Linked DNA regions of Piscinibacter sp. HJYY11. The protein of the gene in region 2 interacts with the protein of the main gene of each other region in a pairwise test. Links are inferred from orthologs where the notes say so. Each region holds a gene or a part of one and is shown on either strand. Other genes may lie near its edges.

Region 1 (3,322 bases), 980 kb from region 2 along the record:
GGTGCTCGATCGGTGGCCGCCGCCATGGCGCAGGTGCGCGGCGGGCGCGAAGGGGTTGCGTGGCTTCGGGGTGACGACGGTGAATTTCATGAGGAACTCCTTGGCGGACGACGGTCCGCACGACACAAACAAAACGGCCCGGGGCGTTTGACGCAACCCGGGCCGTGCGAGGCTCTTCGGCAAGAGCTCAGGTGAGCAACGGCCCCGGCGGCGCCTCCACGGCGATGGCTGCACCGAGAACGCGCGACGGGCGTTCGGTCAGGTGGCAGACGGGTGTCGACATGGCGTTCCGGGTGAGGGTGGATCGGTGGGGTGTCGCTGCGGTACGGCCGGCTCCGCAACTTGCGCAAATGATAAACAACTGATTATCTTGCGCAAGAGGTATTGCTCACCTCTTTTGGGGGGTCAGCGCTTTCGCTTCAGCGGCGCCACGCCGGCCTGGCTGCTCAGCCACAGGCTGTGCGGGTCATCGATCGGCGCCGGCTTCTTCGGTGCAGGGCTCGCAGCGGGCGGCGTTGGGGCCAGCACCTCGCCCAGCAGGTCCAGCAGGCGTGTGCGGGCACGCTGCGGGTGTCGGCGGTAGTAGGTGAGCACGAGGCCGACGATGAAGCGCTCGTCGTCGTCCTGCGGCAGGCTGGAGGCCGGCTCGGGCTCGGCCTGCAAGGCACTGGCGCCCTGGGCGGCGCTGCCGTGCGGCTCGTCCATCCAGCCCATGGGCTTGTGGCTCAGCTGCTCGAACTGGCGCGCGAGGCGCTCGCCGATCTGGCGCGAGCGGCCTTTGATCTGGCTCCAGTAACTGGGTTGGATCTGCAGGCGCTCTGCGAAGCGGCGCTCCAGGCCGCGCAAGGTGGCGGCATCGGCGTGTTTGACGGTGGCGTGCACGAACTCGTCGAACAGCGCCAATGCGTTGTCCAGGCGGATCTGCGCCACGTCGTGGTGGGCGGACGGCATGGGCCGCGATGATAAATCTTTGTTGAGCATCGGCTTTCTAGAATGGGCACCTCCTTGCGCACTTCAAGAGCCCCATGACCACCCTCGGCACCCCCCTCTCGCCCTCGGCCACCAAAGTCATGCTGCTGGGCAGCGGCGAGCTCGGCAAGGAGGTGCTGATCGCGCTGCAGCGCCTGGGCGTGGAGACGATCGCGGTCGACCGCTACGAGCACGCGCCCGGCCAGCAGGTGGCCCACCATGCCCGCACGATCACGATGAGCGACCCGGCCCAGCTCAAGGCCTTGATCGAGGCGGAGCGGCCGCACCTCGTGGTGCCCGAGATCGAAGCCATCGCGACGCCCATGCTCGAGGAACTGGAGGCCGCCGGCACCGTGCGCGTGATCCCCACGGCCCGCGCGGCGCGGCTCACGATGGACCGCGAAGGCATCCGCCGCCTGGCGGCCGAGACGCTGAAGCTGCCGACCAGTCCGTATGTCTTCTGCGATTCGCTGGCCGAGTTGCAGGCGGCCATCGAGGGCTCGGGCGAAAACAAGGGGATCGGCTACCCCTGCATCGTGAAGCCCGTGATGAGCAGTTCCGGCAAAGGCCAGAGCAAGATCGACGGCCCGGCCGACGTGCAGAAGGCCTGGGACCACGCCATGGCCGGCGGCCGCGTGAGCCATGGCCGGGTGATCGTCGAAGGCTTCATCGCCTTCGACTACGAGATCACCCAGCTCACCGTGCGGGCGCTGGGCGCGGGGGGCGAGGTCGAGACGCATTTCTGCGACCCGATCGGCCACATCCAGGTCAGCGGCGACTACGTGGAGAGCTGGCAGCCGCACCCGATGTCACCCATCGCCCTGCAACGCTCGCGCGAGATCGCCAAGGCCGTCACCGACAACCTCGGAGGCCAGGGGCTCTTCGGCGTGGAGCTCTTCGTGAAAGGCGAGCAGGTCTGGTTCAGCGAGGTCAGCCCGCGCCCGCACGACACCGGCATGGTCACGATGATCACGCAGTGGCAGAACGAATTCGAGCTGCACGCCCGCGCCATCCTGGGACTGCCGGTCAGCACCGCACTCAAGAGCCCGGGTGCGAGTGCCGTCATCTACGGCGGCGTCGACGCGACCGGCATCGCCTTCGACGGCGTCGACGAAGCGCTGCGCGTGCCCAACACCGAGCTGCGCCTCTTCGGCAAGCCCGAGAGCTTCCTGAAACGGCGCATGGGCGTCGCGCTGGCCTTCGATGCCGACGTGGACGTCGCGCGCCGGCAGGCGAAGGCCGCCGCTGCCAGGGTGCGACCGCGCCGCGCCTGAGGTGCTGCTTCGCAGCACGGATTTGCAGGTCAGCGCGCACTTTGTCACGGCGTCATGAGCCGCCAGCGCTGACAAGCCGGCGTCGCCTCGTTACGCTCTGGGTTTGCGCAGCTGACGACCGCACGTGACGGTGTGCGCTGCGAGGGAAGGGCGACGATGGACGTGATGGGAATTGCCACGGCACTGAGCGCCGGCCTCATTGGGGCCGTGCTGGGCGCCGCCGTGACCTGGCGCGTCATCGGCAGCCGCGCGACGGCGCGCCATGCCCGGCTGGTGGCCGCGGCCCGCGAGCAGGTCGCCGCCAGCACCCAGAACGCCCGCGCGGTCAACGCCCGCCTGCAAGCCGAGCTCGAGAAGGAAAAGTTGTCGGCGCGCGAGCGCCAGGCGGCGTTTGCCGCCGAGCAGCGCTCGTCGGTCACGCGGCTCGAAGGCCAGCTGCGCTTTGCCTACGCCGAGATCGACCGCCTGAACGCCGCGGCACGTGGCGGTGGTGCGCCGCCCGGCGACGGTGTCACCGACGGCAGCGGGTTTGCGCTGACGCGGCCTTTCGAGCGCTGAATTGACCCTTCCGGGCCCTGCGTTCTCACCTCTCTGTGTGAGGCGATGAACGCAGACCCCTTTGATAAACTGCGACCCCCGCCGAACCGGGCCTGTGTGCGCGCAAGCGCCATGCCCTCCACCCGTAGATTCCACGCATGACTTCCACCCAAACCGAGCTCCAGCGCGAAGTGGCTGTGCTGCTCGTCGAAGCGCTCAACCTCGAGACCGCGCCCGAGACGATCGACCCGCAGGCTGCGCTCTATGGCGAAGGCCTGGGGCTGGATTCGATCGACATCCTGGAGGTCGCGCTCGTGGTGTCGCAGCGTTATGGCTTCCAGCTGCGCTCGGACGACCAGGACAACGTGCGCATCTTCACCTCGCTGGCCAGCCTGACCGACCACATCGCCGCCAACCGCACCAAGTGAGGTGAGTGGCATGCAAGTCCGAGTTGCCACCCGGGTCGGCCTGGTGCTGCTGGTGGGCCTGGCCTACGTGCTGGCCTCGCACTGGCTGATGACGCAGACCGAGGCCTCGGCCTG
Region 2 (3,424 bases):
CCACCACGTTGAGCGTCTTCTGCGGGCCCTTGGGGTAGAGCGTCGACACCACCAGCACGTGCGGGTACCACTCGACCATGATGTTCGGGTAGTAGGTGAGCCAGATGGCGCCCTGCTTCGGCGGCTGGCCGTCGCGGAACTTCAGCACCGCCTCGTGCCACTTGAGGTAGGTGGCCGAGCCGGCCTTCGCGAAGCCCTTGTTCACGCCCACCGTCTGCACCGAGTGGTGGCGGCCGAATTCCCAGCTCAGGTCGTCGCAGGTGACGAACTGCGAGAGCCCCGGGTGGAAGGGGCCGACGTGGTAATCCTCGAGGTAGACCTCGATGAAGGTCTTCCAGTTGTAGTCGCACTCGTGCATGTGGACCTTGTCCAGCACGTAGCCGCTGAAGTCGAGGTCGGCCCGCGGGCCGAGCGTGGCGAGCTCCGCAGCGACGTCGCGGCCGTTGTCCTCGAAGACCATGCCGTTCCACGTCCGCGTCTTGTAGCGGTTGAGGTGCAGGCAGGGGTCCTGCTGGAAATGCGGGGCGCCGATCAACTGGCCCTTCAGGTCGTAGGTCCAGCGGTGCAGCGGGCAGACGATGTTCTGCCCCGTGTGGCCGCGGCCTTTCATCATCACCGCCTGGCGATGGCGGCAGACGTTGGAGATCAGCTCGATGCCCTGGGCGGTGCGCACCAGGGCCCGGCCTTCCCCTTCCTGGGGCAGGGCGTAGTGGTCGCCGACCTCCGGCACGGCGAGTTCGTGCCCGAGGTAGCGCGGGCCGTGCTGGAAGATCAGCTCCATCTCGCGGCGATGGAGGTCGTCGTCGAAGTAGGAGGAGACGGGGAGCTGGAGGCGAGGTTGCTCCAGGTGAGAGGGCCCCAGAGCGGGGAGAGCAAGGCTCAGGTCAGACATGATCCCGAGGTTTCCTTTTGACCGATGGTGAACGTGCCACCCAGGGCCGCAAGCCTCGGGTGGGGCTCATCGCTGCGCACGGCGCGGACGGGTTCGGTGCGATGCCTAAGCCCGGTCATTCAGCGAGGGACGCGGATTGTACCCAGGGGTGTCGATGGCCCTTTTGGGGGTGCGTGGTTGACCTGCATCACCTCTGGCGCTAGGCGTTTGCCGGGGCCCGCCCGCGGGTGCCGGCTGACTACAATCCCGGCTTTGCGCACCAAGATGGCCAAGACTCCTACCACCCCGCCTGCCAGCCCGGCGCCTCAGAACTACGAAGACGCCCTGGCCGAGCTGGAAGCCCTGGTGGCGGCCATGGAGGGCGGACAACTCCCGCTCGACGCCCTGCTGCAGAACTACCGCCGCGGCGCCGACCTCCTGAACTACTGCCGCGAGCGGCTCGACGCCGTGGAGCAGCAGGTGAAGGTGCTCGAAGAGGGCCAACTCAAGCCTTGGAAAAACGAATGATGGGCGTCGATTTCGAGACGTGGTGCCGGACCCAGCTCGACACGGTCGAGTCGGCACTGTCGGCCTGGGTGCCGCTGCAGGCCCCGGCCGGCCTCGGCCAGGCCATGCGCTATGGCGTGCTCGACGGCGGCAAGCGCCTGCGCCCGCTGCTGGTGATGGCCGCGGCCGAAGCGGTGCATGGCGCGGAAGGCGAGGCCGCCCTGCGCGCGGCCTGCGCAGTGGAACTGATTCACGCCTACTCCCTGATCCACGACGACATGCCCTGCATGGACAACGACGTGCTGCGCCGTGGCAAGCCCACGGTGCACGTGCAGTTCGGCGAAGCGCAGGCCATGCTGGCCGGTGACGCGATGCAGGCCCTCGCCTTCGAGGTGTTGACGCCCGACGAGGGCGTGCCGCCTGCACTGCAGGCCCGGCTGTGCTCCTTGCTGGCGCGTTCGGCGGGCCACGCCGGCATGGCCGGCGGCCAGGCGATCGACCTCGCCAGCATCGGCGTCACGCTCGACGAGCAGTCGCTGCGCGACATGCACCACCGCAAGACCGGCGCGCTGCTGCAGGGCAGCGTGCTGATGGGCGCTGCCTGCGGCCAGGCCAGCCCCGCTGCGTGGCAGGCGCTGTCGGACTATGGCGACGCCATCGGCGTGGCCTTCCAGGTGGTCGACGACATCCTCGACGTGACCCAGGCGTCCGAAACGCTGGGCAAGACCGCTGGCAAAGACCAGAACGCGAACAAACCCACCTACGTGTCGGTGCTGGGCCTCGATGCGGCCCGGCAGCACGCCCGCGAGCTGCGCGAAAAGGCGCTCGCGGCGCTCACCCGCAGCCACCTGCCCGACGTGCAGCGGCTGGCCGACCTCGCCAACAAAGTGGTGGACAGGGACTGCTGAGATGACGACCAACAACCACGCACTGCTCAACACCATCCAGAGCCCGGCCGACCTGCGCAAGCTCTCCCGGCTCGAGCTGAAGCAGCTTGCCGTCGAACTTCGCGACTACGTGCTGCAGAGCGTGTCGCAGACCGGCGGCCACCTGTCGTCGAACCTGGGCACCGTGGAGCTCACGATCGCCCTGCACCACGTCTTCAACACCCCGCACGACCGCATCGTGTGGGACGTCGGCCACCAGACCTACCCGCACAAGATCCTCACCGGCCGCCGGGACCGAATGTCCACGCTGCGCCAGTACGGCGGGCTGTCGGGTTTCCCGCGGCGTGACGAGAGCGAGTACGACACCTTCGGCACCGCCCACTCGTCGACCTCGATCTCGGCCGCGCTCGGCATGGCGGTCGCCGCCAAGATGCGCGGCGAAGACCGCCGCTCGGTGGCGGTGATCGGCGACGGTGCGATGACCGCCGGCATGGCCTTCGAGGCGCTCAACAACGCTGGCGTGGCGGGCGCCAACATGCTCGTGGTGCTGAACGACAACGACATGTCGATCTCGCCGCCGGTCGGCGCCCTCAACCGCTACCTGGCGCGCCTGATGAGCGGCAAGTTCTACGCCGCGGCGCGCGATACGGCCAAGACGGTGCTGAAGAATGCGCCGCCCTTGTTCGAGCTGGCCCGCCGCTTCGAGGAGCACGCCAAGGGCATGGTCGTGCCCGGCACGATCTTCGAAGAGTTCGGCTTCACCTATTTCGGCCCGATCGACGGGCACGACCTCGATTCGCTGATCCCCACGCTCGAGAACCTGCGCGACATGAAGGGCCCCGTGTTCCTGCACGTGGTCACCAAGAAGGGCATGGGTTACAAGCTGGCTGAGGCCGACCCGATCGCCTACCACGGCCCGAGCAAGTTCAACCCGGCCGAAGGCCTGAAGAAACCCGCCACGCCGCCCAAGCCGACCTTCACGCAGGTGTTCGGCCAGTGGCTGTGCGACATGGCGGCGGCCGACGAGCGCCTGGTCGGCATCACGCCCGCCATGCGCGAAGGCTCGGGCATGGTCGAGTTCGAGCAGCGCTTCCCCAAGCGCTACCACGACGTCGGCATCGCCGAGCAGCATGCCGTGACCTTCGCCGCGGGCCTGGCC

Evidence for each region.
Region 1: the proteins of JI745_RS07395 (region 2) and purT interact in binary tests that used the Escherichia coli proteins (3 or more experiments, as listed by UniProt). The link is inferred for Piscinibacter sp. HJYY11 from one-to-one orthologs.

What each region holds. Positions count from the first base shown.
Region 1 is NZ_JAERQZ010000001.1:2,622,641-2,625,962, reverse strand. The notes cover bases 249-3,134. They hold purT (formate-dependent phosphoribosylglycinamide formyltransferase), read left to right. Parts: upstream 249-1,025; coding sequence 1,026-2,243; downstream 2,244-3,134. Other genes in these bases: JI745_RS12060 (phosphopantetheine-binding protein), read left to right, coding at 2,939-3,134; JI745_RS12065 (hypothetical protein), read left to right, coding at 2,409-2,801; JI745_RS12075 (hypothetical protein), read right to left, coding at 406-951. Also shown: JI745_RS12080 (hypothetical protein), read right to left, coding at 1-90; more of JI745_RS12060, read left to right, coding at 3,135-3,208; JI745_RS12055 (hypothetical protein), read left to right, coding at 3,219-3,322. UniProt on the Escherichia coli protein: Involved in the de novo purine biosynthesis. Catalyzes the transfer of formate to 5-phospho-ribosyl-glycinamide (GAR), producing 5-phospho-ribosyl-N-formylglycinamide (FGAR). Formate is provided by PurU via hydrolysis of 10-formyl-tetrahydrofolate.
Region 2 is NZ_JAERQZ010000001.1:1,641,031-1,644,454, reverse strand. Bases 353-3,340 are described here. They hold JI745_RS07395 (polyprenyl synthetase family protein), read left to right. Parts: upstream 353-1,395; coding sequence 1,396-2,286; downstream 2,287-3,340. Other genes in these bases: dxs (1-deoxy-D-xylulose-5-phosphate synthase), read left to right, coding at 2,288-3,340; JI745_RS07400 (exodeoxyribonuclease VII small subunit), read left to right, coding at 1,157-1,399; JI745_RS07405 (aromatic ring-hydroxylating dioxygenase subunit alpha), read right to left, coding at 353-892. Outside these bases: more of JI745_RS07405, read right to left, coding at 1-352; more of dxs, read left to right, coding at 3,341-3,424.